3 regions of the Pseudomonas sp. S2_E01 genome follow, and region 1 is predicted to be linked to each of the others. Evidence: predicted binding sites of a transcription regulator. Region 1 holds the regulator's gene; each other region holds the start of a gene.
The links. Region 1 encodes sigma-54, which starts transcription at its own class of promoters, with help from an activator protein. Its sites were predicted from a motif close to ANTGGCATNNANNTTGCTNT; they were not measured.
Positions count from the first base shown of each region.

Region 2: the regulator sigma-54 is predicted to act here: its motif matches at 4,220-4,239, upstream of glnA (type I glutamate--ammonia ligase).
Region 3: the regulator sigma-54 is predicted to act here: its motif matches at 8,749-8,768, upstream of AB4O36_RS18865 (flagellar basal body rod protein FlgF).

Region 1 is NZ_CP162762.1:4,740,880-4,751,558, reverse strand. Features, by position in the region: gene AB4O36_RS22150 (class II fumarate hydratase) at 1-794, shown strand, start outside; partial or broken gene AB4O36_RS22145 (hypothetical protein) at 822-1,252, shown strand; gene AB4O36_RS22140 (superoxide dismutase) at 1,254-1,865, shown strand; gene AB4O36_RS22135 (ZIP family metal transporter) at 1,896-2,789, shown strand; gene AB4O36_RS22130 (HPr family phosphocarrier protein) at 2,838-3,110, opposite strand; gene rapZ (RNase adapter RapZ) at 3,126-3,983, opposite strand; gene ptsN (PTS IIA-like nitrogen regulatory protein PtsN) at 3,986-4,450, opposite strand; gene hpf (ribosome hibernation-promoting factor, HPF/YfiA family) at 4,463-4,771, opposite strand; gene AB4O36_RS22110 (RNA polymerase factor sigma-54) at 4,844-6,337, opposite strand; gene lptB (LPS export ABC transporter ATP-binding protein) at 6,520-7,245, opposite strand; gene lptA (lipopolysaccharide transport periplasmic protein LptA) at 7,246-7,794, opposite strand; gene lptC (LPS export ABC transporter periplasmic protein LptC) at 7,781-8,353, opposite strand; gene AB4O36_RS22090 (KdsC family phosphatase) at 8,361-8,885, opposite strand; gene AB4O36_RS22085 (KpsF/GutQ family sugar-phosphate isomerase) at 8,885-9,859, opposite strand; gene AB4O36_RS22080 (ATP-binding cassette domain-containing protein) at 10,132-10,679, shown strand, end outside.
Region 2 is NZ_CP162762.1:5,338,892-5,349,570, forward strand. Features, by position in the region: gene AB4O36_RS24580 (hypothetical protein) at 1-472, shown strand, start outside; gene typA (translational GTPase TypA) at 588-2,411, opposite strand; gene thiI (tRNA uracil 4-sulfurtransferase ThiI) at 2,551-4,005, opposite strand; gene glnA (type I glutamate--ammonia ligase) at 4,334-5,740, shown strand; gene AB4O36_RS24600 (DUF4124 domain-containing protein) at 6,037-6,546, shown strand; gene AB4O36_RS24605 (DUF4124 domain-containing protein) at 6,543-7,163, shown strand; gene glnL (nitrogen regulation protein NR(II)) at 7,394-8,479, shown strand; gene ntrC (nitrogen regulation protein NR(I)) at 8,476-9,912, shown strand; gene AB4O36_RS24620 (hypothetical protein) at 10,435-10,679, opposite strand, start outside.
Region 3 is NZ_CP162762.1:4,060,350-4,071,028, forward strand. Features, by position in the region: gene AB4O36_RS18835 (flagellar hook-associated protein 3) at 19-1,566, opposite strand; gene flgK (flagellar hook-associated protein FlgK) at 1,580-3,658, opposite strand; gene flgJ (flagellar assembly peptidoglycan hydrolase FlgJ) at 3,683-4,981, opposite strand; gene AB4O36_RS18850 (flagellar basal body P-ring protein FlgI) at 4,993-6,114, opposite strand; gene flgH (flagellar basal body L-ring protein FlgH) at 6,375-7,070, opposite strand; gene flgG (flagellar basal-body rod protein FlgG) at 7,123-7,908, opposite strand; gene AB4O36_RS18865 (flagellar basal body rod protein FlgF) at 7,954-8,694, opposite strand; gene rffA (dTDP-4-amino-4,6-dideoxygalactose transaminase) at 8,886-10,031, opposite strand; gene AB4O36_RS18875 (metallophosphoesterase family protein) at 10,083-10,679, opposite strand, start outside.

The DNA of each region.
Region 1 (10,679 bases):
TCAACGGCTGGGCGCAACAACTCAAAGCCAATATCGCTCATCTGCAAGGCCTGCTGCCGAGCCTGCAATCGCTGGCGCAGGGCGGCACGGCGGTCGGGACCGGAATCAACGCACACCCGCAGTTCGCCGCTCGGTTCAGCCAGCAACTGAGCAAGCTGACCCAGGTGCAATTCCAGCCGGGCACCAACCTGTTCGCCCTGATCGGCTCCCAGGACACCGCCGTGGCCGTTTCGGGGCAACTGAAAACCACTGCTGTGTCGTTGATGAAGATCGCCAACGATCTGCGCTGGATGAACTCCGGTCCACTGGCGGGTCTGGGTGAAATCGAACTTGAGGCCTTGCAGCCGGGGTCGTCGATCATGCCGGGCAAAGTTAATCCTGTTATCCCGGAGGCCACCGCGATGGTCGCTGCGCAAGTGATCGGCAACGATACGGTCATCGCGATTGCCGGTCAGTCCGGCAATTTCGAACTGAACGTGATGCTGCCGATCATCGCCCAGAACCTGCTGAGCAGCATCGAGTTACTGGCTAACTCCAGCCATCTGCTGGGTGAAAAGGCCATCGCCAGCTTCAAGGTCAACGACGCCCGTCTCAAGGAGGCGTTGTCGCGCAACCCGATCCTGGTGACCGCGCTCAACCCGATCATCGGTTACCAAAAAGCCGCTGAAATTGCCAAGAAGGCTTACCAGCAAGGTCGTCCGGTGATCGATGTCGCCCTGGAGCACACCGACCTGAAACGCGGCCAACTGGAAGAACTGCTCAATCCGGAAAAACTCACCGCAGGCGGCGTGTAACCACTGCCATCGCTTTGGAGGCTCATCATGGAACACTGGAAACGCACAATCGAAAGGGCAAACCGCTGTTTCATGCAGGGCGAACTGGTGGATGCCCGCGAGGCCTACCTGCAAGCACTCGCACTGGCGCAGGTGCTGTTCGAGCGGTGGCCGGATGCCGATGAGGCGGTGGCGGCCTGCGTGATTTCCCATCACAACCTGGCGGACCTGCACCTGAGTCTGAACCAGCCGGAGGAGAGCGCCGAGTACCTGTGCGCCATCCACCAACGGTTGCTCAAGACCCTACAGGACCCGCGCCTTTCGCCGGCGCTGCGTGAAGCAGCGTTGCGCCAGAGCAGCAAGACCTACGTCGAGCTGCTGAATTTCATCAGCGAACACGGCGAGTATCCCCGTACCCATCGTCTGCTGCACATGGACGCCGCGTCGCCGTCCACCCCCTTCATCACGGAGTTCATTGAAATGGCCTTTAGCTTGCCCGCCTTGCCGTACGCGTACGATGCCCTGGAGCCGCACATCGATGCGCAAACCATGGAAATCCACTACACCAAGCATCATCAAACCTACATCAACAACCTCAACGCTGCCGTCGAGGGCACCGAGTTCGCTGAATGGCCGGTGGAGAAACTCGTGGCAGCCGTGCAGCAACTGCCGGAAAACCTGCGCGCCGCCGTCATCAACCAGGGCGGCGGTCATGCCAACCATTCATTGTTCTGGGAAGTCATGGTGCCCAACGGCGGCGGCCAGCCGGATGGCGAGTTGGCCAAGGCGTTCGACGAGCAATTGGGCGGCCTCGATCGCTTCAAGGAAGCCTTCACCAAGGCGGCGCTGACCCGCTTCGGCAGTGGCTGGGCCTGGCTGAGCGTGACCCCGCAAAAGACCCTGATAGTGGAAAGCAGTGGCAACCAGGACAGCCCGTTGATGAGTGGCAATACGCCGATACTCGGTCTGGACGTCTGGGAACACGCCTATTACCTGCAATACCAGAACCGTCGGCCTGAATACATCAACGCTTTTTACAACGTGATCAATTGGCCAGAAGTCGCTGCGCGCTATCAGGCTGCACTGGTTTAAGGCTCCTATAACAACAATCCAGGGCTGATTATGGGCACTGAAACACTGGCGACCGGAAGTGGGCGGATGTTTCGCTATGCGTTGGGGTCGCTTTTACTGCTGGCGGGCATGAGCTTGCTGGTTGCCCAGGGCCTCACGTGGTTGGGGCTTGAGCCGAAACTGTTGCGCGCGTTACAGGGCGGTGCGATCTGCGCGCTGGGCACGGCATTGGGTGCAGTGCCGGTGTTGGTGATCCGGCGCATGCCCCAGGCGCTCAGCGACACGCTGCTCGGCTTTGGTGCCGGTGTGATGCTTGCGGCAACAGCATTTTCGCTGATCGCTCCGGGCATCTCTGCGGCCGAAAACCTCGGGCTGACCCCTTGGGCGGCCAGCGGGCTGATCAGTTTTGGCATCCTGCTGGGCGCGTTCGGGTTGTTCCTGGTGGATCGGAAAGTCTCCGGTGCGTCACCGGAAATGCTCGTTGGTACACCGCAGCGACCGGTCATCCCGCCACGGATCTGGTTGTTCGTGTTTGCCATCGTCGCTCACAACATTCCCGAAGGCATGGCTGTGGGCGTTTCTGCGGGGGGCGGCATGCCCGACGCCGACAGCCTGGCCATGGGTATCGCTTTGCAAGATGTGCCAGAAGGGTTGGTCATCGCGTTGGTATTGGCAGGGGCGGGCATGTCGCGAGTGAAGGCATTCCTGATCGGCGCGGCGTCCGGATTGGTCGAACCGGTCTTTGCCCTGTTGTGCGCCTGGCTGGTCAGCCTGGCCGAGTTGATCTTGCCGTTGGGCCTGGCGTTGGCTGCTGGGGCCATGCTGTTGGTGGTCACCCATGAAGTCATCCCGGAGTCGCGCCGCCATGGTCACGACAAGTTGGCGAGCCTTGGCCTGCTGGTCGGGTTCTGTCTGATGATGGTGATGGATACAGCGCTGGCTTAGCGGGGGAGGGTGTAGCAGCGGCACAGGCCCGTTGCTACAGGATGCTCGTTACTCGCCTTCGTCGAAATAGTTGTTGATCAACGCCACCAGCGCATCGAGCGCTTCCTGTTCCTGTTCGCCTTCGGTGCTCAGGTGGATTTTGGTGCCCTTGCCCGCGGCGAGCATCATCATGGCCATGATGCTTTTGCCGTCGACCATGGACGTCGGTGTGCGTCCGGCCCTGATCTGGCAAGGAAACTGGCCCGCCACGCCAACGAACTTGGCGGAAGCGCGGGCATGCAGGCCCAGCTTGTTGATGATTTCAATTTCCAGAGCAGGCATCGCGATGTGAATCCTTTAGCTGAGGTCGCGGTGGCGGACCTGGACGTTCTTCAGAGTTTTTTGCAGGACCTGGCCCAGACGTTCAGTCAGGTAGACGGACCGATGATGTCCGCCTGTGCAACCAATGGCAATGGTGACGTAGGCGCGGTTGCTGGCGGCGAAGCGGGGCAACCATTTGAGCAGGTACGTGGAAATGTCCTGGTACATCTCCTCGACGTCCGGCTGGGCGGCCAGGTATTCGGCTACCGGCTGATCGAGCCCGGATTGCTCGCGCAATTCAGGCTTCCAATAAGGGTTGGGCAGGCAGCGTACGTCGAATACCAGGTCGGCATCTACCGGCATACCGCGCTTGAATCCGAAAGACTCCACGAGGAACGCCGTGCCGGGTTCTGGCTGGTTCAGCAGGCGCAGCTTGATGGTATCGCGCAACTGATACAGGTTAAGACTGGTGGTATTGACCTTGAGGTCAGCGAGGTCGGCAATCGGCCCGAGTAGTGCTGTCTCATCGGTGATTGCCTCGGCCAGTGAGCGATTGGCGCTGCTCAGTGGGTGACGGCGACGGGTTTCCGAAAAACGTTTGAGCAGCGTCTCTTCGTCGGCATCCAGATACAGCACATCCACCTGGATATGCCGGCTGCGGACTTCTTCGAGCAGTTCCGGGAAACGGCTCAAGTGGCTTGGCAGGTTACGTGCGTCAATGGAGACGGCCACCAGCGGTTGCGTCAGTTCGGTGTGGATCAGCGCGCGTTCAGCCAGTTCCGGCAGCAGCCCTGCGGGCAGGTTGTCGATGCAGTAGTAGCCGTTGTCTTCGAGCACATCGAGCGCGGTACTTTTACCTGAGCCGGAGCGGCCACTGACGATGATCAAGCGCATGATTAGTGCCCGTTTTGCTCGTCCAGGACAACCTGATACAAGGCTTCATTGCTCGCGGCGCTGCGCAGGCGATCACGGACTTCCTTGCGATCGAGCATGCTGGCGATCTGGCGGAGCAACTCAAGGTGCGCATCGGTAGCAGCTTCCGGGACCAGCAGCACGAACAACAGGTCTACCGGCGCGCCGTCGATGGCGTCGAAATCGATGGGTGCATCCAGGTGCATCAAGGCGCTGACGGGCGAGGTGCAACCCTTGAGCCGGCAGTGCGGAATGGCGATGCCGTTGCCAAAACCGGTCGAGCCGAGTTTTTCACGGGCGATCAGTGCCTCGAAGACATCTTGCATTTCCAGATCGGGGACTTCCCGTGCGATCAGGTTGGCAATTTGCTCAAGGGCTTTCTTTTTGCTGCCGCCCGGCACGTTCACGAGGGAACGGCCGGGGGTCAGTATGCTTTCAAGTCGGATCATGGGTAGGGAGTGTTAACGACCGGTTGCGCCCTGGAGGAGGCTCTGGGTCTTTTCCTTATGCTTTTTGAGTTGTTTATCCAGCTTGTCGGTCAGTGCGTCGATGGCCGCGTACATATCGGTATGTTCCGCGTTGGCGACCACTTCACCGCCAGGAATATGCAAGGTGGCTTCGATTTTCTGTTTGAGCTTTTCGACGGTCATCGTGACCTGGACATTGGTGATCTTGTCGAAGTGTCGCTCCAGCCGATCGAGTTTTTCGCCGATGTAGGTGCGAAGAGGTTCGGTCACTTCCAGTTGGTGTCCACTGATGTTGACTTGCATACAGCTTCTCCTTCGTTGCCAGTGCATAAAGCGGCAAACAAATGTTTGCCACTGGAACGCTGTGGCGTGGCCCTACATCAACCGCTTGCGTTCGCTTGAAGGCGCGATCCCGAGGGATTCGCGGTACTTGGCGACGGTGCGGCGAGCCACCTGAATGCCTTGTGCCTCCAGTAAACCAGCGATCTTGCTGTCACTCAACGGCTTTTTCTGATTTTCCGCCGCTACCAGTTTTTTGATGATCGCGCGGATCGCCGTGGACGAGCATTCACCGCCTTCGGAGGTGCTGACATGGCTGGAGAAAAAGTATTTCAGCTCATAAATACCCCGCGGGGTATGCATGAACTTTTGCGTCGTCACGCGGGATATCGTCGATTCGTGCATGCCCACCGCTTCGGCGATGTCATGCAACACCAGCGGTTTCATCGCTTCGTCGCCGTACTCCAGAAAACCGCGCTGATGCTCGACGATCTGGGTGGCTACTTTCATCAGTGTTTCGTTTCGGCTCTGCAGGCTCTTGATGAACCAGCGCGCTTCCTGCAACTGATTGCGCATGAAGGTGTTGTCGGCACTGGTGTCGGCGCGGCGCACGAAACCGGCGTACTGGGCGTTGACCCGCAGGCGTGGCACCGATTCCTGGTTCAGCTCCACCAGCCAACGCTCGTTGTCCTTGCGTACGATGACGTCGGGGACGACGTATTCGGCTTCGGTGGACTCGATTTGCGAGCCCGGGCGCGGGTTCAGGCTTTGCACCAGCTCGATCACCTGGCGCAGTTCGTCTTCCTTGAGCTTCATGCGGCGCATCAGCTGGCTGTAGTCGCGGCCGCCGAGCAGGTCGATGTAGTCGGTGACCAGACGCTTGGCCTCTGCCAGCCAGGGTGTCTTGGCGGGGAGCTGGCGCAATTGCAGCAGCAGGCACTCACCCAGGTTTCGGGCGGCGATGCCGGCAGGTTCGAATTGCTGGATGCGGTGCAGGACGGCTTCGATTTCGTCCAGTTCGATGTCCAGTTCCGGATCGAAGGCTTCGAGGATCTCCTCGAGCGTTTCGTCCAGGTAGCCCTGATTGTTGATGCAATCGATCAGGGTCACGGCGATCAAACGATCGGTATCGGACATCGGTGCCAGGTTCAACTGCCACAGCAGGTGACTTTGCAGGCTTTCGCCGGCCGATGTGCGGGTGGTGAAATCCCACTCGTCGTCATCGCTGCTGGGCAGGCTGCTGGCACTGGTCTGATAGACGTCTTCCCAAGCGGTGTCGACGGGCAGTTCGTTGGGAATACGCTCGTTCCAGTCGCCTTCTTCGAGGTTGTCGACCGTCGGCGCGCTTTCCTGGTAGGAGGTTTCCTGAGTGTCGGGGGTGGGCTTCTGTTCGACGTTGTCGGCCATCGGGTCGGTGTTGTCGAAGTCGTCGCCTTCCTCCTGGCGTTCGAGCATCGGATTGGACTCCAAGGCCTCCTGGATTTCCTGTTGCAGGTCCAGGGTCGACAATTGGAGCAGGCGGATGGCCTGTTGCAGCTGCGGTGTCATCGTCAGCTGCTGGCCCATTCTCAAGACTAGCGATGGTTTCATGGCAGGGGCTTAACACCTTTTTCCGGCGCACATGCGCCATCCACTACAGGGCGCCGAAGCGCCAAACATAAGCAAATTATATGCCTGAAACAGCAGCGTTTGCCTAGAGCGCTGTAACAATAAAAAAGCCTTGATTTTTTATTGATACAAGCGCTCGGTAGATCAGCCAGGGACCTCGACGCTTAAAGGCGGAACTCGTGGCCCAGGTACACTTCCTTGACCAGGTCGTTGGCCAGGATGGTTTCAGCGTCACCTTCGGCAATCAGTTGGCCATCGTTGACGATGTAGGCGGTTTCGCAGATATCCAGGGTCTCACGGACGTTGTGGTCGGTGATCAGCACGCCAATGCCTTTGGCCTTGAGGTGATGGATGATCTGCTTGATGTCACCGACCGAGATCGGGTCCACGCCGGCGAAAGGTTCGTCGAGCAGGATGAATTTCGGGCTGGTCGCCAGGGCGCGAGCAATTTCCACGCGGCGGCGTTCACCACCGGACAGGCTCATACCGAGGTTGTCGCGGATGTGGCTGATGTGGAATTCCTGCAACAGGCTTTCCAATTCCTTGCGACGGCCGGCCTTGTCGAGTTCCTTGCGGGTCTCGAGGATCGCCATGATGTTGTCGGCGACCGAGAGCTTGCGAAAGATCGACGCTTCCTGCGGCAGATAGCCGATACCGGCTTTTGCGCGGCCGTGCATCGGCTGGTGGCTGACGTCGAGGTCATCGATCAGGACGCGGCCCTGATCGGCCTGGACCAGGCCAACGATCATGTAGAAGCAGGTGGTCTTGCCGGCGCCGTTAGGGCCAAGCAGGCCGACGATCTGACCGCTGTCGATGGACAGGCTGACGTCGCGCACGACCTGGCGGCTCTTGTAGCTCTTGGCCAGATGCTGAGCTTTCAGAGTTGCCATTTACGGGGCCTTTTGCTCTTCGGTTTTCTTTTTAGGCTGGATCACCATGTCGATACGCGGACGCGACTCTGTCACGTTGGTACCCGTGGCGCGGCCGGCACTGGCAAGTTTCTTGTTGGTGTCATAGACGATTTTCTCGCCCTGGGTCACGTTGCCGTCCTTGTCGATGACCTTGGCGCGGTCGATCAGCACGACGCGGTCCTGCGTGGCGTGGTACTGGATGGTCACGCCGTAGCCCTGCACCGGCTTGGTGTCGCCCGCCGTTTGCAGTTGCTCGAAGTAGGCGAGGTTGCCCACCGAGGTCACCACGTCGATGTCACCGTTGGGCGCCCGGGTCATGGTGACCTTGTTGCCGGTGACCTTCATCGAGCCCTGGGTGATGACCACGTCGCCCGTATAGGTGGCCACGCCGTTCTTGTCGTCCAGTTGGGCGTCGTCGGCCTGGATGCGGATAGGCTGCTGCTGATCGTTCGGCAGAGACCAGGCGCTCACGCTTCCCAGTGCTGCGCTCAGACCGAGCAAAATAGGGAGGGTTTTAACGAGCCTCATACTGTCCTCTTACGTTCGATAGCAGGTGAATCCTGCTGTCCTTCAGATACGCTTTCATTCCTACGCCAGTCGATACGCCGCCAGCGCCGTCGATTCTAACGGGTTGCTGGGTCTGCGCATATTGCTGCTGTGGGAACACTGTCATGCGGGTGGAAGTGATCAGGGTGTCGCGTTTCTTTTCGTCAGTGCGCTTGACGCGTACGTTGTCGATCAGTTCAACCTCGGTACCGCCTGGGTTCACTTCACCGCGATCGCTGGTCACGTGCCATGGAAAATCGGTGCCACGGTACATGTTCAGGTCCGGCTTGGTGACCAGTGTGACGTCGGTGGCTTTCACGTGCTCGGCCTTGTCGGACGTCATTTCGTACTGCACGCGCCCGTCTTCGAGGTATTGCAGGGTGTGCGTGTTGGTCGCATACCAGTCGATGGGACTGTCTTCGGATTTGGCCACCGGCTTGTCGAGGAAGCGTTCCGGGCTGATGTTCCAGTAGCCGACCGCAGCGAAGATGGCTGCGATGCAGGCGAATATCACTATGTTGCGAAATTTCTTGCTCAGCATAATTGGCTCACAGGTACGCGGCGTTAGCCGCATCGAGGCGGCCCTGGGCGCGCAGGATCAGTTCGCAGAACTCGCGAGCGGCACCGTGGCCACCACGGGCCAGGGTAACGCCGTGAGCGTGTTCACGGACAAAACTGGCGGCATTGGCCACCGCGATGCCCAGGCCGACGCGACGAATCACCGGCAGGTCCGGCAGGTCGTCGCCCAGGTAGGCGACTTGCTCGTAGCTCAGGTTGAGCTGGGCCAGCAGCCCGTCCAGCACGACCAGTTTGTCTTCGCGACCTTGATACACATGGGGAATGCCCAGGTTCATCGCCCGGCGCTCGACCACCGGGCTCTTGCGGCCGCTGATGATCGCCGTTTGCACGCCAGCGGCCATCAGCATCTTGATGCCCTGGCCGTCGAGTGTGCTGAACGACTTGAATTCGCCGCCATCTTCAAGGAAGTACAGGCGCCCATCGGTCAGGACGCCGTCGACATCGAATACCGCCAGTTTGATCTGTTTACCGCGTTGCAGCAGGTCCGCACTCATTACATTACTCCTGCGCGCAGCAAGTCGTGCATGTTCAGGGCGCCGACCGGACGATCGTCACCGTCAACCACGACCAGTGCGCTGATTTTGTTGTCTTCCATGATTTTCAAGGCTTCGGCCGCGAGCATTTCCGCGCGGGCGGTCTTGCCGTGGACGGTCATGATCGCATCGATGGCGGTGTGGTGAACGTCGATGGCGCGGTCCAGGGAGCGGCGCAAGTCGCCGTCAGTGAAAATCCCGGCCAGCTTGCCATCGGCCTCGAGGATGACTGTCATGCCCAGGCCCTTGCGAGTCATTTCCATCAAGGCGTCCTTGAGCAGCGTGCCCCGCTGGACCTTGGGCAGTTCCTCGCCCGCGTGCATGACATGTTCCACTTTAAGCAGCAGGCGTCGGCCCAGTGCGCCGCCCGGATGGGAGAACGCAAAATCTTCGGCGGTGAAGCCGCGGGCTTCGAGCAGTGCGACCGCCAGGGCATCGCCCATCACCAGCGCCGCGGTGGTCGAGGACGTCGGTGCCAGGTTCAGCGGGCAGGCTTCGTGTTCGACGTGCACGTTGAGATTGACTTCGGCGGCCTTGGCCAGCGGTGAAGCGGGATTGCCGGTCATGCTGATCAATTGGATGCCCAGGCGCTTGATCAATGGCAGCAGGGTGACGATTTCATTGGTGGAGCCGGAGTTCGACAGGGCCAGGATGATGTCGTCGCGGGTGATCATGCCCATGTCGCCGTGGCTGGCTTCGGCCGGGTGCACGAAGAAAGCCGTGGTGCCGGTGCTGGCCAGGGTGGCGGCGATCTTGTTGCCGATGTGCCCGGATTTGCCCATGCCGACCACGACCACGCGGCCTTTGCTGGCCAGAATCATCTCGCAAGCGCGTACGAAATCAGCGTCGATATGGGGTAGCAAGCCTTGCACGGCTTCCAGTTCGAGGCGGATGGTGCGTTGTGCTGATTGAATCAGGTCGCTGGATTGGCTCATGTCTGAAATCGTTTAGCCCGATGAAAAGGCGGCGATTATAGCGGTAATGATCAAAACCCTCACGCAAGTTCGTCACGCTTTGTCATTCCTTGTTACGCAATGCGTGTAATTGACGTCATTTATCCATCATCGATTAAACATGGCCGGCTTGACCCTTGGGCGCTCGACCTTTGCAGTGATATAGTTCGCCGCCAGTTCGGTCCGCCCGCACGTATGTGCTTTCGCCAGAAAGTCAGGCGTCCGAGGGAGAGGCTGCATCGCAAGGAGTTTAGATGAGTGCCGATAACGCCTACGCGGTCGAGCTGAAGGGAGTGACCTTCAAGCGCGGTGCGCGCAGCATTTTCAATAACGTCGATATCCGTATTCCGCGCGGCAAGGTCACCGGCATCATGGGGCCTTCCGGGTGTGGCAAGACCACGCTGTTGCGTTTGATGGGCGCCCAGTTGCGTCCGTCCAAGGGCGAAGTCTGGGTCAACGGTCAGAATCTGCCCAAGTTGTCGCGCAGTGATCTGTTCGATGCACGCAAGCACATGGGTGTGCTGTTTCAGAGTGGCGCGCTGTTCACCGATCTCGATGTGTTCGAGAACGTCGCTTTTCCGCTACGAGTTCATACCGAACTTCCCGAGGAAATGATCCGCGACATCGTGTTGCTCAAGTTGCAGGCCGTCGGCCTGCGTGGCGCCATCGACCTGATGCCCGAGGAGTTGTCCGGCGGCATGAAGCGTCGTGTCGCCCTGGCTCGGGCGATTGCCCTGGACCCGCAGATCCTCATGTATGACGAGCCCTTCGTTGGCCAGGACCCGATCGCCATGGGCGTACT
Region 2 (10,679 bases), 600 kb from region 1:
TGCCGTGCTCCTGCACTTTCACAATGGCCCGGCCAATCAGGTTCACGAAGCCTTCGCCCTGGACATGTCCGCCGACGGCCTGATCGAGTTCGGCTTCGCCGGTGACATCGACGGCGACGGCAAGCAGGATTTTCAGGATCAATTGCTGCTGACTCGGTTTGCCGAGGTCTTCCTGAAGCTCAACTGGTTCAACGAGGGTGATAACTGGGAGCGGTATCTGAAGATCGCTGCCACTGACCACCAGGACGGCTCTCCCGACGTCGTCAGGCTTCAATTCAGCGAAGACGACGGTTCGCCCGGCACGGCCATTCGCATCCGACCTGCTGCGGCGTACGACGATGACAATGACGGCGAGCTGGACTCCTTTACCAATGGCGATGTGGATGGCGATGGGATTGCCACCAAGGCGGACAAGGTTTTGTTGCGCCAGATAGCAGAGGCCTATTTGGCGTTTCGGTGGTTTGATGTCTGACTGCTGACTTTTTGCGGCGTCTGCTCGCGATGAGGCCAGCACAGACAAAGCAGAACCCCAGACAAACAAAAACGCCCCCGGCCTTTCGACCGGGGGCGTTTTTATTCAGCCGGGCTTAGTTAGCCTTGGCTTTCTTGGCAGCGCGGGTACGCTCGCTTTCGTCCAGGATCTTCTTGCGAAGACGGATGGACTTAGGAGTGACTTCACACAGCTCGTCTTCCTGGATGTATTCCAGAGCCTGTTCCAGGGTGAAACGAACAGGTGGTACCAGAGCGATGGTTTCGTCTTTACCCGAAGCACGCATGTTGTCGAGCTTCTTGCCCTTGGTAGGGTTGACGCCCAGGTCGTTGTCACGGCTGTTCTGACCAACGATTTGACCGTTGTAGATCTCCTGGCCGTGTTCTACGAACAGCTTGCCACGAGCCTGCAGGGTTTCCAGGGAGTAGGTCAGTGCCTTGCCGGTTTCAACCGAAACCAGTACGCCGTTCTGACGACCGGACATGTGGCCGGACTTCACTGGAGCGTAACGATCGAAGATCGAGGTCAGGATGCCAGCACCGTTGGTCAGGGTCAGGAACTGGTTACGGAAACCGATCAGACCACGAGCAGGGATGTTGTATTCCAGACGCACACGGCCTTTGCCATCCGGCACCATGTTGCTCAGGTCGCCTTTACGCAGACCCATCTCTTCCATCACCTTGCCCTGGGATTCTTCAGGGATGTCGATGGTGACGTTTTCGAACGGTTCCTGCTTGACGCCGTCGACTTCACGAATGATCACTTCCGGACGGCCCAGGGCCAGTTCGAAGCCTTCGCGACGCATGGTTTCGATCAGTACCGAGAGGTGCAGCTCACCACGGCCGGAAACCTTGAACTTGTCAGCCGAGTCGCCTTCTTCAACGCGCAGTGCAACGTTGTACAGCAGCTCTTTGTCCAGACGATCCTTGATGTTACGGGAGGTCACGAACTTGCCTTCTTTACCGCAGAAAGGCGAGTCGTTTACCTGGAAGGTCATGGAAACGGTTGGCTCGTCGACGGTCAGAGGCTTCATCGCCTCGACGGTGTCCGGGTGGCACAGGGTGTCGGAGATGAACAGCTCGTCGAAACCGCTGATGCAGACGATGTCGCCGGCCGCAGCTTCTTCAACGTCGATGCGGTGCAGACCGTGGTGACCCATCAGCTTCAGGATACGACCGTTGCGGCGCTTGCCGTCGGCGTCGATGGCGACAACCGGAGTGTTCGGCTTGACGCGACCACGAGCGATACGGCCAACACCGATAACACCCAGGAAGCTGTTGTAGTCCAGTGCCGAGATTTGCATCTGGAAAGGACCGTCACGGTCAACTTTCGGCGCTGGAACGTGGTCGACGACCGCTTGGTACAGCGGGGTCATGTCTTCGGCCATGGCGGTGTGATCCAGACCGGCGATGCCGTTCAGGGCCGAGGCGTAAACAACCTGGAAGTCCAGTTGTTCGTCGGTAGCACCCAGGTTGTCGAACAGGTCGAAGATCTGGTCCAGAACCCAGTCAGGACGCGCGCCCGGACGGTCAACCTTGTTGATCACGACGATTGGCTTGAGGCCAGCTTCGAACGCTTTCTTGGTGACGAAACGGGTTTGCGGCATAGGGCCGTCTTGAGCGTCAACCAGCAACAGAACGGAGTCGACCATCGACATTACGCGCTCTACTTCGCCGCCGAAGTCGGCGTGGCCCGGGGTGTCCACGATGTTGATGTGGTAGCCGTTCCAGTTGATGGCGGTGTTTTTCGCCAGAATGGTAATACCGCGCTCTTTTTCCTGGTCGTTGGAGTCCATCACGCGCTCGTCGTTGAGCTCGTTGCGCTCCAGGGTGCCGGATTGACGCAGGAGTTTGTCTACCAGGGTGGTTTTACCATGGTCAACGTGGGCAATGATGGCGATGTTGCGTAGATTTTCGATCACTTGTGTATCTCGATCAGAGGATTCGGTGTGCTGACAAGTCTTGGCAGCGATTAACAGTAGCGTCCGTGAAAGCCTTTACAGCTTTACGGTGGCGTCGGGGGGCCGGTGACGCAAGCCACAGGCAAACAGCCCCGGGCACTTAGCTCGGTCGATAAACGCGCACATTGGCATGCCCCTCACTGAGCAAATGGTGGGCATGCAGGCGACTCATCACGCCTTTGTCGCAATACAACAGGTACTGGCGAGTAGGGTCCAGTTCCTTGAAACGAGCGTTCAGAGCATAAAACGGCATCGTTTGTACCTCGATGCCAGCCAGTTGCAGCGGGTCATCCTCGGCGGCATCCGGATGGCGGATGTCGATCACGATCTGACCGGCCAGCGCGTCGCTGACTTCTTCAATTTGTACGTCCTGGCCCAGTTCATCGATCACACGATCGATCGGGACCAGCTTGGCGTTCTCAAGGGCGCGCTCAAGCACGGCCATGTCGAACTCTTTCTCTTCGTGCTCTACACGGTGGCGCTTGGCAGCCGTCTTCGGATTGACCGAAATGACCCCGCAGTACTCCGGCATGTGCTTGGCGAAATCAGCGGTGCCGATTTCGTTGGCGGTATCGATGATGTCCTGCTTGTGGCTGGCGATCAGCGGGCGCAGCACCAGCTTTTCGGTGACACAGTCGATCACGGACAGGTTCGGCAACGTCTGGCTCGACACCTGGGAGATCGCCTCGCCCGTGACCAGGGCGTCGATATGCAGTCGATCAGCAATCTGCGAGGAAGCGCGCAACATCATACGCTTCAATACTACGCCCATATGACTGTTATCGACTTTGCCGAGAATTTCGCCCAACACTTCCTCGAACGGCACACTGACAAATAACACGCGTTGCGAGCTGCCGTACTTCTTCCAGATGAAATGCGCGACTTCCATGACGCCCAATTCGTGGGCACGACCGCCCAGGTTAAAGAAGCAGAAGTGGGCCATCAGCCCACGACGCATGATCTGGTAGGCCGCAACCGTGGAGTCGAAACCGCCGGACATCAGCACCAACGTCTGCTCCAGCGCACCCAGCGGATAACCACCGATGCCAGTGTGCTGGCTGTGGATGACAAACAACCGTTGGTCGCGAACTTCGATACGGACTTCGATTTCCGGCTTTTTCAGGTCGATGCCGGCGGCACCGCACTGACGGCGCAACTGGCTGCCGACATATTTTTCGATATCGATCGAGCTGAACGGGTGCTTGCCGGCGCGCTTGCAGCGCACCGAGAAGATTTTCCCGGCCAGTGCATCACCGTAGTGCTGCTTGCACTTTTCGACGATGTCGTCGAAATCGCCCAGTGGATATTCGTCAATCTGCAGGAAGTGCGCGATGCCCGGCATGCAGCTCAGGCGCTCGCCCATCTCTTTCAGGGCCTTTGGGTCTTCTACGCGGGTGTCCAGCTCGAGGTTGTCCCACACGCCGTTCACCACCACAGCCGGGTCCAGGTCACGGAGCACGGCACGGATGTTTTTGGCCAACTGACGGATGAAACGCGTCCGGACAGGTCGGCTCTTGATGGTGATCTCGGGAAAGACTTTTACGATTAGTTTCATGAAAACAGCGCGCGCAGGGCCAGCCGAAAAAGGGGGGCGCGGATTATAGCGGAAATTGCTCAAGGTTTAACCAGTTAATGTGCAGAAGGTTTTGCGCGCACCAAAACAGGTCGTTTTCGATTGAAGGCGCCACATTGTAGGGCGATATTTTTCCGATTTGGCGGCTTGAAGCCTTGATAAGCGTGAATTTGGGGCAAAAAACCCATGCTGGGGCACTGGCATGCAATTTGCTCCCTTGTGAGGCAGGTTGCCTTGGCAGAGTATTCGCGCCGGCATCACAAACATTATGGGCATCCACTACCCGCCCTAAGCCACCCCGGAGGACAGTATGTCGAAGTCGGTTCAACTCATTAAAGATCATGACGTCAAGTGGATTGATCTGCGCTTCACGGACACCAAAGGCACCCAGCACCACGTGACCATGCCAGCTCGCGATGCGCTGGATGAAGACTTCTTCGAAGTCGGCAAGATGTTCGACGGCTCCTCCATCTCCGGCTGGAAAGGCATCGAAGCTTCCGACATGATCCTGATGCCGGATGATGAAACCGCCGTCCTGGACCCGTTCACCGAAGAGCCGACCCTGATCCTGGTCTGCGACATCATCGAACCTTCGAGCATGCAAGGCTACGACCGCGACCCACGTGCGATCGCCAAGCGCGCCGAAGAGTACCTGAAGTCTACCGGTATCGGTGACACCGCGTTCGCAGGTCCGGAGCCAGAGTTCTTCATCTTCGACCAGGTGAAGTTCAAGTCCGACATCTCCGGCTCGATGTTCAAGATCTACTCCGAGCAAGGTTCGTGGATGTCCGACCAGGACATCGAAGGCGGCAACAAGGGTCACCGTCCTGGCATCAAAGGCGGCTACTTCCCGGTTCCACCGTTCGACCACGACCACGAAATCCGTACTTCCATGTGCAACGCGCTGGAAGAAATGGGCCTGACCGTCGAAGTTCACCACCACGAAGTGGCGACTGCCGGCCAGAACGAAATCGGCGTCAAGTTCAACACCCTGGTGAAGAAAGCCGACGAAACCCAGACCCTGAAGTATGTCGTGCACAACGTTGCCGACGCTTACGGTCGCACCGCCACCTTCATGCCGAAGCCTCTGTACGGCGACAACGGCTCGGGCATGCACGTACACATGTCCATCTGGAAAGAAGGCAAGAACACCTTCGCAGGTGAAGGTTATGCCGGCCTGTCCGACACCGCCCTGTACTTCATCGGCGGTATCATCAAGCACGGTAAGGCCCTGAACGGCTTCACCAACCCGGCTACCAACTCCTACAAGCGTCTGGTTCCAGGTTTCGAAGCTCCGGTCATGCTGGCCTACTCGGCTCGCAACCGTTCCGCTTCGATCCGTATTCCTTACGTGTCGAGCCCGAAAGCCCGCCGTATCGAAGCACGCTTCCCGGATCCGGCAGCCAACCCGTACCTGGCGTTCGCTGCACTGCTGATGGCTGGCCTGGACGGCATCCAGAACAAGATCCACCCTGGCGACGCAGCTGACAAAAACCTGTACGACCTGCCGCCTGAAGAGGCCAAAGAGATCCCACAAGTTTGCGGCAGCCTGAAAGAAGCCCTTGAAGAGCTGGATAAAGGTCGCGCGTTCCTGACCAAAGGCGGCGTGTTCTCCGACGACTTCATCGACGCCTACATCGCCCTGAAAAGCGAAGAAGAAATCAAGGTTCGCACCTTCGTACACCCACTGGAATACGAGCTGTACTACAGCTGCTGATCCGGTAGCGCCTGCGCAAGCGGCGTGACGAAAAAAGAGAGGCCTCCTTCGGGAGGCCTTTTTTATGCCCGCTATTCAATGGCACATGGAGAACCCTCTGGGAGCGGGCTTGCCCGCGATTGCGACCTGCCTCACACAGAAGACGCTGGATTTGCCGACGCCATCGCGGGCAAGCCCGCTCCCACAGTTTTTATCTGCGTGTGATTCGGGAAATCACTTCACAGTGTTAACGGTTTGAGATAACCACCCACCCTGACCTATGCTGCAACCCAATGCTTTCATTTCTGGTCGAGCTCATGGGTCGTGGTTTCTTTTGCATCCTGCTGTTGATCGCCCTGCCCGCCGCAGCGCAGATCTACAAGTACACCGATGCTGCCGGCAACACCGCCTACAGCAATCAACCGCCCGATGGCGTGAAGGCACAGCCGGTCGAACTGCCGCCCCTCAATCGCGTCGAGCGCCAGGCGCCAGTCGCGCCATCAGCCGAGGCGTCGAGCAGCGAACGACCGCTCAGTACGTACGAGGTGCTGGAGCTGACCCATCTGCCGACCACCGAAGCCCTGCGCGCCAACAATGGCACCTTCACCGTCAATGTGCTGATCAAGCCCAAGCTGCAAGGCGCACACTTATTCAGGCTGTTGCTGGACGATCAGCCCTATGGCCAACCGAGTAACGTGCCGATCCTGCAACTGGTCAACATCGATCGCGGCACCCACAGCTTGGCCGTTCAGGTGATCGACGGCGAGAAAGTCATCCAGCAGAGCCCCAGCGTGACCTTCACCCTGCAGCGGGTGCACACGCCGTGAATGCGTGGCTACTGATAGCCTGCTTGATCGCGCTGCCGGCATCAGCCGAGGTGTTCACTTACATCGATGCCCAGGGCAATCGAGTCTTCACCGATCAACCCGGTGCTGGAAACGCCAAGCGTGTGCCTCTGGCAACGAGCAACCGCATGTCCGCCAATCCGACCGGCGCGGCGCCGGTGAAGCCCAGTGCAAAAGCCGACGCAAAGCCACCATTGCGCTATGACATGTTAAGGGTACTGGTGCCGGAGCCCGATGCCACGATTCGCAGCAGTACCGGTGAGCTGATCGTCAGCATCACCCATGAACCCGGCCTGCAACCGGGTCACCGCTACCGCTTGTTCCTCGATGGACAACCCACCGCCGAACCCGGCCAAAGTCCGGTGTTCGCCCTGAACAACATCGACCGCGGCAGCCATCAACTGTCCATTGAGATCCTCGATGCGCAGGGTCGCACGGTGGAGCGAACCCCCAATCAACCCTTTCACATGCAGCGCATCTCCCTTGCGCAGAAACGCAAAGTCCAGCCCTGCACGCTCACCGACTACGGCCAGCGACCGGAATGCCCCCTGAAGGACAAACCGGAACAGGAAAAAAATCCCTTCCTTCGCTTCTTCTGACGCCGTTCAGGTTCGCGCACTACAATGGTGCAAATGCATGCACGGCGCCCGGATGTCAGCCCATTTTGGTTCGAAAATACCCGCGAAAGCTGGCATAACGCCACAACATTGAGCGTCGAACGCACGTTTCAGGCCTTTAACGCTTCTTTTCGGAGCCTTGGTTTGGTTTTTGCATTTTCTCGGTAATCAGCGCTTATTCACGCGCGCGCCCTGCTCCAAAAGAGGTCCTGATGACCATTAGCGACGCACTGCATCGATTGCTACTCGACAACTTGACCACGGCAACCATTCTGCTCGACGACCAACTACGCCTCGAGTACATGAACCCTGCGGCGGAGATGCTGCTGGCGATCAGCGGCCAGCGGAGCCATGGACAGTTCATCAGCGAACTGTTCACCGAATCCGCCGAAGCGCTGAACTCCCTGCGCCAGGCAGTCGAACAAGCCCACCCGTTTACCAAGCGCGAAGCGATGCTCACCGCCCTCACTGGCCAGACCCTGACCGTCGACTACGCGGTGACGCCCATCCTGGCCAACGGCGCCACCCTGTTGCTGCTGGAAGTTCATCCCCGCGACCGCTTGTTGCGGATCACCAAGGAAGAAGCGCAACTGTCCAAGCAGGAAACCAGCAAGATGCTGGTGCGCGGCCTTGCCCATGAAATCAAGAATCCCCTGGGCGGTATTCGTGGCGCCGCGCAACTGCTGGCCCGGGAGCTCCCGGAAGAAAGCCTGCGCGACTACACCAACGTCATCATTGAAGAAGCCGACCGCCTGCGCAACCTGGTCGACCGCATGCTCGGTTCCAACAAGCTGCCGTCGCTGGCCATGTGCAACATTCACGAAGTGCTGGAGCGCGTCAGCCAACTGGTCGAGGCAGAAAGCCAAGGCTGCATCACGCTGGTGCGCGACTACGATCCAAGTATTCCGGACGTCTTGATCGACCGCGAACAGATGATCCAGGCCGTATTGAACATCGTGCGCAATGCCATGCAGGCCATCAGCGGCCAGAACGAGCTGCGCCTGGGCCGCATTACCCTGCGCACTCGCGCCATGCGCCAGTTCACCATTGGCCATGTGCGCCATCGCCTGGTGACCAAGATCGAGATCACCGACAACGGACCGGGCATTCCTGCGGAACTCCAGGAAACCATTTTCTTTCCCATGGTCAGCGGTCGTCCGGACGGTACCGGACTCGGCCTGGCCATTACCCAGAACATCATCAGCCAGCACCAGGGACTGATCGAATGTGACAGCCATCCAGGCCACACCACGTTCTCGATCTTTCTGCCACTGGAACAAGGAGCCACATCGACATGAGCCGTAGTGAAACCGTGTGGATCGTCGATGACGACCGTTCTATCCGCTGGGTCCTGGAAAAAGCCCTGCAACAGGAAGGCATGAACACGCAAAGCTTCGACAGCGCCGATGGCGTAATGAGCCGCCTGGCGCGCCAGCAGCCGGACGTGATCATTTCCGACATCCGCATGCCCGGCGCCAGTGGCCTGGACCTGTTGGCGCGAATTCGCGAACAACACCCGCGGCTGCCGGTGATCATCATGACCGCGCACTCCGACCTGGACAGCGCTGTCGCTTCCTATCAGGGCGGCGCCTTCGAGTACCTGCCCAAGCCGTTCGACGTCGACGAAGCCGTGTCGTTGGTCAAGCGCGCGAACCAACACGCCCAAGAGCAGCAAGGCCTGGAAGTGGTTCCAACCCTGACCCGCACCCCGGAAATCATCGGTGAAGCGCCGGCCATGCAGGAAGTGTTTCGCGCCATCGGGCGCTTGAGCCACTCCAACATCACGGTGCTGATCAATGGCGAATCCGGTACCGGTAAAGAGCTGGTGGCCCACGCCCTGCACCGACACAGCCCGCGCGCGGCATCCCCGTTCATCGCGTTGAACATGGCCGCCATCCCGAAGGACTTGATGGAGTCCGAGCTGTTCGGCCATGAAAAGGGCGCGTTCACCGGCGCGGCCAACCTGCGTCGCGGTCGCTTTGAACAAGCCGACGGCGGCACGCTGTTCCTCGACGAAATCGGTGACATGCCAGCCGACACCCAGACCCGTTTGCTGCGGGTACTGGCGGACGGCGAGTTCTACCGCGTCGGTGGTCATGTGCCGGTGAAAGTGGATGTGCGCATCATTGCCGCCACCCACCAGAATCTGGAGACCCTGGTACACGCCGGGAAATTCCGCGAAGACTTGTTCCACCGTCTCAACGTCATCCGCATCCATATCCCACGGCTGTCGGACCGTCGCGAAGACATTCCAACCCTCGCCAAGCATTTCCTCAGCCGCGCCGCACAGGAGCTGGCCGTCGAGCCGAAGCTGCTGAAAAGCGAAACCGAGGAATACCTTAAAAACCTGCCGTGGGGCGGCAACGTCCGTCAACTGGAGAACACCTGCCGCTGGATCACGGTCATGGCTTCCGGTCGCGAGGTACACATCAGCGACCTGCCGCCAGAACTGTTGAGCTTGCCGCAGGATTCAGCGCCAGTGACCAATTGGGAGCAGGCGCTGCGCCAGTGGGCCGATCAGGCCCTGGCTCGCGGTCAATCGAGCCTGCTCGACAGCGCCGTACCGGCCTTCGAGCGAATCATGATCGAGACCGCACTCAAGCACACCGCTGGGCGTCGTCGTGATGCGGCGGTGTTGCTGGGCTGGGGACGCAACACCCTGACGCGCAAGATCAAGGAGTTGGGGATGAAGGTCGATGGTGGGGATGATGATGAGGGGGATGAGGGCTAAATAGCCTCTGGATCTTCATCGCCAGGTAAATCCAATCGCGGGCAAGCCCGCTCCTACAGGTTCACCGCTAACCCTGTAGGAGCGGGCTTGCCCGCGATGCTTTTGGGGCCGCATGCACCACCGCAAAGCACCCTGACCTGCAATCGAGCATGCCGCCCACCGGAAAAATCCGCGCACACACCAACAAAACCCTACCACACAAAAACGCGAAAGCCCCGGTCTACGGGGCTTTCGGCATTTCCAACAGCCTTTGTATTGCAACCTGTTAAAAACTGGCACGCCCCCTGCAATAGTCCATTCAGTGATTAGATTCACTACCCGGTTTCGGGGACCTTGGTACAGGCAGGCCGGGGATTCCCCTCTTTACATCGGGCTCACACCGCCATCGCGACGAGCCCAACCCTTTTGGGGCCCTTGATACAGGCAGGTCAGGGGTTCCTTCTTTACACCGGGCTCACGATGCAACGCGCGAGCCCTGCCGTTTTGGGGACCTTGGTACAGGCAGGCCGGGGATTCCCTCTTTTATTGCTCACGGAGATGGATCTCCACTCGCCAGCGGTCATCGACCTCGCTACCGGACCATTCGCCCTGTAACGGTCGGGCCGCCACCACCGATAGCAACAAGCCTTCCTTACTCAACATCAGTCGCCAGTTCACACTCTTTTCATTGAGCTTGAGCTGGCCTTTTTGCGTCCGCCCCTGCGCATCGAACAACAACGCCAGGCTGCCGTCCACGAACTCGCCATGGGTCTTGGGCTCGTTGTTGA
Region 3 (10,679 bases), 680 kb from region 1:
TGCGATCCCTGCTCCGGATCAGACTTTGTTGAACAGGCCCAATTGCGCAATCTTGCTGAACGCCAGTTGCGAGGCCTGCAACATGGTTTGTTGCAAGGTCAGGCGGGTCATCACTTCAGCTGGGTCCGAGTCCCGGATCGTCGACTGGGTCTGGGCGTTTGCCAGTACCAGTGCCTGGTTGGTGTCGCTCTGAGTATCGAGCGCCGAACCACGACCACCGATCGAACTCAATCCGGCTGACACCTGGTCGATGCCGCTGGCGAGGTTGCCCAAGCCTGCCGTCATCGCTGCCTGTTGTTGTTGGGCAGCCACGGCGTTACCGGTGGTCGGCGTGTTCAAGGCAGTCTTCAACTGGCTCACGGTGTCCAGGATGTTCTGGGTCTCGTGGGTGTTGACCGCAATATTGAACTGGTCACCGTTTTGAAGTGGATCGGCCGCAGTGTTGTTCAACGTGAACTCCACACCGGAGGCCGTCGCGGTATTACCCACCATGGTGCCGCTCGAGACCGGACGGCTGTCGGCAGTGATAGGTGCAGCGTACAAATCAAATGTTGTGGCGCTGGTGAACTTCAGCACCGCAGAGCCATTTGGAAAGCTGGCCTTGTACGCAGCGGGATCGGTAATCCGGGTACCGGTTGCTTGCACAGGCCCCGGGTTTCCAGGCGCTCGGGAAACGTTGAAGGTGTCGGGTTTGGATTCCAGCGAGAACGTACGACCGGCCAACGGAGCGTTAGGGTCGTTGAAGTTAAGGCTCAGGTCGATGCCACGGAAGCTGAAGCTCTGATTGGTACCCGTGGTGATCACGCCATTCTGCGAGGCTTCGTTGGTCACGTCCTGGCCGGTACCGTCAGTGATTCTCAACTGGGTCGCGCTGACAAAGTCGATCGTGTACGGCTCGCCACCGCGGAACTTGTTGTTGTACGTCACGCTCGAGTTCACTTGACCATTGGACAGGGTCACCAGACCGTCATTCATCGAACCGGTCACTTGGGTACGGGCGGTGTTGACCGCTTGCTGGAACAGCTCCCAGCCGGTGCTGTTGGTGGCCATCGACATGCTGTCGCCCACGGGCAGGTTCAACGTCGACTGGTCGCCATTGTAGGTGTAGGTGCCATCGGAGTTACGGGTGAACGGAACCGTGTCGCCCTTTGAACCGCCAAAGATGTACTTGCCGTTTTCATCCTGAGTGTTCATCAGGCTCAACAACTGTTCTTCGATCTGGCCCAGTTCCGAGGCGTTAGCCTGGCGGTCGGAATCGGTGTAACCAGAGTTATTGGCGCCGATGGCCAATTCCTTGGCACGCTGTAGCACGTTGTTGATGCTGGTCAACACCGACTCAGCCTGACCCAGGGTTGCCTTGATGGTGTTGGTATTGGCCGCGTACTGATCGAGCATCGACGCTTGCTGACCCAATTGCAGCAGGCGCGAAGCACCGACCGGATCATCGGCGGCGGTGTTGACGCGCACGAGGCTGCTGGCCTCTTCGCTGCTCTTGACCACGTTGGCGAAATTCTTTTGATAGTTGGCGGCCGTGGACTCGTAAAACTGGGCGGTAGAAATGCGCATGGACTACGACTCCTTAAAGGCTGTTGATCAGTGTGCTGAAGATTTCCTGCGCAGCCTTGATGATCTGCGAAGACGCGGTGTAGTACTGCTGATACTTGACCAGGTTTCCGGTCTCTTCATCGAGGTCGACACCCGACAGCGAGTCGCGCGCGCCCTTGGCGTTGGCCAGGATGGCGTCGGTGGCAGCGCTGTCGAGCTTGCCCTGGGCCGCCTTGGAGCCTACACCTTCAACCAGCTTGCCGTAGGCATCGGTCAGGGAAATGCCCTTGCTGCCCGAACCGGTGTCCACGGTCTGGGCGGTCTGCAGATTGGCCAGTGCGGTGCCGTTGCGGTTGTCCAGAGTACCCGGTTGACTCAACGAAACGTTGATCGCGGCGCCCTTGGCCGGAGAACCGGCAACGGTCATTTCAAAGGTGGCCGTGTACTGGGTCGCAGGTGGCGGCGGAATCGGCGCGCCAGTGGCGTCCTTGAGCGGGATGCTCAAGTTGAGCGTGTTGTTCTCGTTCGGCTTGATCGTGCCGCTGCTGATCACACCGCCATTGGCATCCAGGAACTGGTAGGCCTGGCTGGTGCCATCGGCGGACACGTCACCGAATACAACCTTGGTTGGCGTGGAGTACTTCAGGCCGTTCTGCATCGCCGTCGCGGTGGCGGTGTCGTAGATATCGAACTTGGTGGTCAGGGTCGGTTGACCGCTGGCCGGAATTGTCAGGGTGCCGCTGGAGCCTGCAGCAATGGCTGCGCCCAACGGTGCCGCGATGGCCAGACGCTTGGAGTCGGTCATCTCGGTCTTGATGTTCGCCGCCGCGTTGCGGGTCGGGGTAATCTTGAATGTGTCACCGGCGGTGGCGGTATTGCCCGGCGCAGGCGTGCCGCCCTTGAGGTTCAGCGAGAAACCGTCGATCACCGGTGGCGGGGTCGTCGTGGTGCTGTAGGTGCCCACCGGGGTGTTGCCCGGCAGACGCTGAACGGTGTAGTCGGTGGCGCTGGTGAACGTGACCTTGTAATCGCTGGTGGTCAGCTTGCCGGAATCTTCGATGGTCACATCGAAATTGCCAGTGCCAGCGTTGTTGCCGATGGTGGCGATGCTGCGCTGAGCCACTTGGGCGGCGCTGTTGATGCTGTTGAACAGGGTCGAGCCGAAGTCACCGTTCTTGTCGATGCCCTGGGCCTGCAGGCTGTTCATCTGATCGGCGACAACCAGGGCCACGCGGCCCAGTTCGTTCATGGCCGGATCCAGCACGGTACTGCGGTAGCGCAGCAGACCACCGATTTCGCCGCCGGTCATGATCGAAGTGATATCGATGCTGCTCGAACCGCGGTTCATTTGCAGCGCCAGACGATTCGGATCGTCCTTGCTCGGCACCACTTCCAGTTTGTTCACGGTGTTGCCCATGACCAGCGGTTGACCGCTGCCCAGGTAAATATCGAGACTGCCTTCACGCTCGACCACTTGTGCACCGGTGAAGGTCGACAGTTGGCGGATGGTTTCGTTACGGGCGTCGAGCAACTCGTTCGGCATACCGCCAGCGCTGGAAACTTCCGAGATGCGCTGGTTCAACTGAGCCACCGTAGCAGCCAGTTTATTGACCTGATCGGCCATGCTCGTGAGGTTGCCGTTGATCGAGGTGTTCTGCTCGTTCAACTGCGTGGAAATCGAATTGAAGCGGTTGCTCAAGGCCTGGGCATCGCTGAGCAGCAACTGGCGCGAGGCATCGTCGCCAGGCTTGGCATTGACGTTCTGCACCGAGGCAAAGAACTTGGTCAGGGCACCGTTAAGGCCGGTGCCGCTGTCCGACAGGAGTTTGTCCAGCGGAGTGACCTGCCCCAGGTAGGCAGCCGAGTCGCTGTTGAGCGACGTGGTGGTCTGCAACTGGGCGTCGAGGTAGCTGTTGTAGACCCGGCGTACATCGGCCAGCGTCGTACCGGTACCGATCCACACATTGCCGAACTGCTGCGAGGCCTTGGTGCCCTGCACTGTTTGCTGGCGTGAGTACCCGGCGGTGTCGACGTTGGCAATGTTATTGCCGGTTGTCATCAATGAGGATTGGCCAGCGGCCAAACCCGACATCCCGATGTTGAGCAAACTCATGGTTCAGACCTTAATCCTGGTGCCTTATAAAGGCGTGGTGGAAACGCCCGCCGCAGCGTAGTTCTGGTAACTCGTCATCTGCTTGGCTATCTGCGAAATCTTGCTCGCGTAGTTCGGGTCGGTTGCGTAACCGGCCTTCTGCAACTCGCGTACAAACTGTTCTGGGTTATCGGCAGACTTCACGACATCTTGATAGCGATTGTTGCTCTGCAGCAAAGTCACAAGGTCATGGAAACTGTCCTTGTAAGAGTCGTAGGAACGGAACTCGGCCGTCTCCTTGACCATTGCACCATTCCTGAATTCGCTGGTGATTGCCCGTGCCGAATTGCCCGTCCAGTTGCTGCTGGCCTTGATGCCAAACAGGTTATGACTGCTGCTGCCATCCTGGGCGCGCATGACCGATTTACCCCAGCCGGTTTCCAGCGCCGCCTGGGCCACCAGGTAACGCGGATCGACGCCGATGCGTGCGGCGGCTTCCTCGGCCATCGGCAGCATGGTATTGACGAATTCGTCGGCAGAACCGAAGGCTTTCTTCGCCGGCGCCAGTGGAATCTGCGCCATGGCCCGACCATGAATCTGCAGGCCACCGTTGGCGGCGGATTGTGCGTTCGCCAACCAGTCGCCGTTGAACAGCGGGCCAGAACCGGTGATCGTAGAGCGCTCCGGAAGCTGAGTCTTGCTGGCTGCTGCGACCGTGGTCGCGCTGGCCGTCGTCGCCGAAGGCACCAGGCCCGCGAGCAAGCGATCAGCCAGTTTCGGCGGCAACGCCAGGCGGCGCTGATTGAGCAGCGCCATATCATTGCGATGCTCGCCCTCACCCGCCGCCTGCGGTGCGCGTACCGAGCGCGAAGCCCACAATGGACGCTCGCCATTGATCCGCGACAACGGCCCATTGATCGCGACCGTGCCGGCGGCCACCGGCGTTTCCACAGCGGCTTTTGCTGCTGCCTGCTTGGCCGCCGACGCTGCGGCCGCTTCGCCCGGCGCCATGGGTTTGTTCTTCGACATCTGACGCATCAGCACATCCGCCAGGCCGATACCGCCGCCTTCGCGAGACATGGAAACGGCCAGTTGCTGGTCGTACATTTCCTGATATTGCTTGGCCGCCGGGGTGTTGAGCGGGTTGCCCTCGCCCAGCGTGTCAGTCGCCTTGCGCATGGACTTGAGCATTTCGCCGAGGAACAGCGACTCGAACTCCTGCGCCACCTTGCGCAGGTTCGCATCGCTGTTCTTGTCGCCGACCTTGAGCTGGTTCAGGCGATTGAGGTCCGAGTAGGAGCCCGAATCGCTGCTGCTGACCAGACCACTCTTGTACATATCCATGGTCGCCGTCCTCAGATCACGATCAGGTCGGCTTGCAACGCGCCGGCCTGCTTCAGTGCTTCGAGGATGGCCATCAAGTCACCCGGCGCCGCGCCAACCTGGTTCACCGCACGCACGATTTCGTCGAGTGTGGTGCCCGGGCCGAACTTGAACATCGGCTTGGCTTCCTGCTGGGCGTTGACCCGCGAACGCGGCACAACCGCCGTCTGGCCATTGGACAGAGGGCCTGGCTGGCTGACGATCGGGTCTTCGGTGATGGTCACGGTCAGGCTGCCGTGGGTCACGGCGGCCGGTGAAACCTTGACGTTCTGGCCGATGACGATGGTGCCGGTACGCGAGTTGATGATGACTTTCGCCACGGCCTGACCCGGATCGATTTCGAGGTTTTCCAGGATCGACAGGTAGTCGACGCGCTGGCTCGGGTCCAGCGGTGCGCTGACGCGAATCGAACCACCGTCGATGGCCTGGGCCACCCCTGGGCCGAGCATGTCGTTGATCTTGTCGACGATGCGCTTGGCGGTGGTGAAGTCCGAACGATTGAGGTTCAGGGTCAGGCTGTTGCCCTGGTTGAAACCGCTCGGCACGGCTCGTTCGACGGAGGCGCCGCCAGGAATACGACCCGCCGACGGAACGTTGACGGTGATCTTCGAACCGTCGCGACCTTCGGCATCGAAACCGCCGACCACCAGGTTGCCCTGGGCGACCGCATAGACGTTGCCATCGATACCCTTGAGCGGGGTCAGCAACAGGGTGCCGCCACGCAGGCTCTTGGAGTTACCGATGGACGAGACGGTGATATCCACCTGTTGACCGGGCTTGGCAAAGGCCGGCAAATCGGCGCTGATCGACACGGCCGCAACGTTCTTCAATTGCACATTACCGGAACCTGCCGGCACCTTGATGCCGAACTGCGAGAGCATGTTGTTGAAGGTCTGCAGGGTGAACGGGGTCTGGGTGGTCTGGTCACCCGTACCGTTAAGCCCGACCACCAGGCCGTAGCCGATCAATTGGTTGGAACGTACGCCGGAAATGCTGGCGATGTCCTTCAAGCGCTCGGCTTGAGCGCTGAAGGCCGTCGACAACAAAACGGCAGCAACGATGAGACTTCTGAAATTCAACACGGGGCGCGTCATCTCTTATTTCCTGGGCTGCGTTGAGGCCTGAGCGCGTGCCAGGCAAGGCGCAGGCCGCCGCCAATGGTCGTTCCCTTGGCAAGGCCTGCAACGCAGCATGGCGCGCGCTCAGGCACAACCCGAAGGGCCGGGCCTGCTTTTACGCAGGGCGGCGTTACTCGTCGTTTATTTGGAACAACCAAACTGCACTCCTCGCGCCTTGCCCTGCGTAAAAGCAGGCCCGGCGCAACCCAGGAAATAAGAGATGACACGCCCCCCACCTAGAAAGGGAACAGCGGGCTGAGGAAGAAACGGTCGAACCAGCCTGGCTGACTCGCATCGGCAAACGAACCGGTACCCGAGTAAGTGATGCGTGCGTCGGCGATGCGGGTCGACGAAACGGTGTTGTCGGTGGCGATGTCATCCGCGCGAACCAGACCGGCAATGCGCACCAGTTCGTCACCGGTGTTGAGGGTCATCCACTTCTCGCCACGCACGGCGATAATGCCGTTGGGCAACACGTCGGCGACGGTCACGGTGATCGAACCCGTCAGGCTGTTACCCTGCCCGGCCTTGCTGTCGCCCTTGGTGGCACGATCACCGCTGTAGCCGGCCTCCAGGGTCAGGTCACCACTGCCCAGCGGGTTGTTGGTGTTCGGCACTGTCCCGAACAACGAGGTCAAACCGATACCGGCCTTGCTGGTCTTGCCGACCTGTGAGTTGGCGTTCTTGCTGGCCTGGGTCTTCTCGTTCAGGGTGATGGTGATGATGTCACCGACCCGGAACGCCTTGCGGTCGCTGTACAGGTTCTGCTCGAACCCCGCCTGGTAGATCGAGCCGTTATTCGCGGCAGCCGGCAATGGCGTACGCGGCAACACCGGAGCGTAGTAAGGGTCATTGGGCTTGGGCGTCGGGCCGACGCACCCCGCCAATGCGGCGACCCCACTCAGTGCCAGGACAGATACAAAGCGATTCATGACCCTACCTCACGGTGTAGCAGGCGACCTCAGGGCCGCCTCATAGACTTGATTACAGATTCTGCGTTACGAACGAGAGCATCTGGTCGGCGGTGGAGATCACCTTGGAGTTCATCTCGTAGGCGCGCTGAGTGGTGATCATGTTGACCATTTCTTCAACGGTGCTGACGTTGGACGTTTCCAGGGTGTTCTGCAGCGTGGTACCGAAACCCGCCAGGCCAGGAGTGCCGACTTGCGGCGCGCCGCTGGCAGCGGTTTCCAGGAACAGGTTGTTACCCACGGCTTGCAGGCCGGCCGGGTTGATGAAGTCGGCGGTCTGCAGGTTACCGATTACCTGGGAGGCCGGGTTGCCGGCGACCGTGATGGAGACGGTACCGTCGCGGCCGACAGTGAAGGTCTGGGCATCGTTCGGGATGACGATGGCCGGTTCCAGGGCGAAACCGCTGGCGTTGACGATCTGGCCATTGGAATCGAGGTGGAAGGTACCGTCACGGGTATAGGACGTGGTGCCATCCGGTTGCAGGATCTGGAAGAAGCCGCGGCCGTCGATGGCCATGTCCAGAGGCTGCTCGGTGGTTTGCAAGCTACCGGCGTTGAAGTTCTTCTGGGTGCCGACGATCCGCACACCGGTACCCAGTTGCAGACCGGACGGCAATTCGCTGTCCTGGGTCGATTGGGCACCTGGCTGGCGCTTGATCTGATACAGCAGGTCCTGGAACTCGGCACGGTCACGTTTGAAGCCCGTGGTCGACACGTTCGCCAGGTTGTTGGAAATGGTGGTCAGGTTGGTGTCCTGGGCGGACAGACCTGTTTTGGCAACCCATAGAGCCGGAAGCATTCGATTCTCCTCGTGCGCCTGTTTTACGGCGCAACGTTCTGATAATTAGCTGATCTGCAAGACCCGAGCCATGGCCTGGTCGTCTTCTTTGGCGGTGTTCATCATTTTGACGTGCAGCTCGAATTGCTTGGCCAGCGCCAGCACCGAAGTCATTTCCTCCACGGCGTTGACGTTGCTCGACTCAAGGAATCCGGACACCAGTTTGACGTTGGCATCGGCTTGCGCCGGCTGACCATCCTTGGTGTGGATGGAACCGTCCAGGCCCTTGGTCATGTTCTTGAAGTCCGGGTTGACCAGCTTGATGCGGTCGACCTCGGCCATCACGCGTGGACCTTCGCCCATCGCTCGAATGCTGACGGTCCCGTCCTCGCCGATTTCAACCTGCTGCTCGGGCGGCACGGAGATCGGTCCGCCATTGCCCAGGACCGGCATGCCGTTGCCGGCGCGCAATACGCCCAGGGCGTCAATGTTCAGGCTGCCGGTGCGCACGTAGCTTTCACCGCCATCGGGGGTCTGAACGGCGAGCCAGCCATTGCCCTGCACCGCGACGTCGAGATCGCGACCAGTCTGCACCAACGAACCGGCGGAGAAGTCGGTGGCGGGACGCTCTGACATGGCAAACGCACGCGCCGGAAAGACGTCACCGAACACCGGCATCGAACGGGCCTGCTCCAGGTCCCGCTGGAAACCATTGGTGGAGATGTTCGCCAGGTTGTTCGCGTGAGCCTTCTGCGCCAGTGCATTCTGGCTGGCGCCGGTCATTGCCACATAAAGGTACTTGTCCACACTCTTTCCTCTGCATGCCGGGCGTTTGCCGCCCACTGCTGTATTACTGAGCCTCAAGCAATTTGCAGACCAACTTTGTTTCAGCGGCGTTGGAGCCGCTAAACAAAGGGGTTGAAGGGATCAGGGGGAGACAGGGGAATCTATCGAAGACGAAAAACCGGCGGTGTCATGCCGGTAAGAGGCAAGGACCGTCAGACCCTTGCCAGCGCACTGCGCAGAACACCCACGACCTGGTTCTGTTGCTCCCCGGACAAACCAAGCCATAGAGGCAATCGCAGCAAGCGCTCGGAATATCCATCGGTCACTTCCATGGAGCCATGCACACGGCCATAACGCTTCCCGGCAGGCGAAGAATGCAGCGGCACGTAATGAAACACGGCATAGATGGCCTGTTTCTTCAACTCGTCGAGCACTCGTTGACGATCAATACCCGGGGCGAGCAATACGTAGTACATGTGCGCGTTGTGCTGACAACCTTCAGGCACTATCGGGCGACGCAGCAAGCCATCGCGTTCGAATTCCGCCAGGGCCGCATGATAGTGCTCCCAGATCGCCAGGCGGCTATTGGTAATGGCTTGAGCTTCTTCCAACTGCGCCCAGAGGAAAGCGGCTATCAGTTCGCCGGGCAGAAACGAGGAGCCGACCTCTTGCCAGGTGTATTTGTCGACCTCGCCGCGAAAGAACCGGCTGCGATCGGTGCCTTTCTCGCGGATGATCTCGGCTCGCAATGCCAGCTCGGGATCGTTGACGAGCAATGCCCCACCCTCTCCCGAAATGACGTTCTTGGTTTCATGAAAACTGAACGCGCCAAGGTCGCCGATGCTGCCCAGGGCACGACCCTTGTAGGTCGACATCACGCCTTGCGCGGCGTCTTCGACCACCGCCAGCCCATGCTTGCGCGCAATTGCGAGAATTGCATCCATCTCGCAGGCTACGCCTGCGTAGTGCACCGGTACGATCACTTTGGTCCGTGGCGTGATGGCCGCCTCGATCAGGCGCTCGTCCAGGTTCAGGGTATCGGGACGAATGTCGACGAAAACCGGCACCGCGCCACGCAACACAAAAGCATTGGCCGTGGAAACGAAGGTAAAGGAAGGCAGGATGACTTCGTCGCCCGGCTGAATGTCCAGCAGCAGCGCGGCCATTTCCAGCGCGGCGGTGCACGAGTGGGTGAGCAGGGCCTTGTTGCAGCCCGTTCGGGACTCCAGCCAACCGTGGCAGCGCTTGGTGAATGGACCGTCACCGGCAAGCATGTTGCCGAACTTGGCCTGGGCGATGTAATCGAGCTCCCTGCCAGTCATGTGCGGCCGGTTGAAGAATATTGTGTCTTTGCTCATTGCGAACTTCCCTGGGTGGGCGTGGTAATTAGTGGCGCACAGCACAATCGTTCAAAGTGTGCTGATCCGCCCACCGATCTGAGTGCCTTTTTCTAGGTTTTCGTAGAAGTACGGGGTGAAGCCGGCCTTCTTCATCGCCTGTTGGGTTTCACCGATATCGTACTCAACCCGGTACAGCTCGAATGCTTCGCCGTCCCAGGTCGCGAAGCCTGCTCGTGCATCGCCGTCCCGGGGTTGACCCACCGAACCGGGGTTGCAATAGGCCTTGTCCGCACCACGCCACAAGCACTGCACATGGGTGTGGCCCGATGCGAAAAATCGACCAGGCAAGGGCATGAAATATTCGCTCGATGGCCGCAGGTATTCATCCAGCGGATCGTTCCAACCGCCATGGACGACGCTCAATTCACCCTGGATCGAGCGCTCCTCAAGGGAGTCCAGCCACGCCAGGTTCTGCGCCGTGATGACGCTGCGCTGATAGTCCAGGCAGGCATTGGCGCTGTTGGAGCGAGGACATTGCTCATGCCTGGCCAGATACCAGTCATGATTGCCCATCACGGAAAAGATGTTGCGCTCGCGCAAGGCCTCACAACACTCGTTGACCTGACTGTAATAACCGGCCGTATCGCCCAGACAGATAATCCGCGA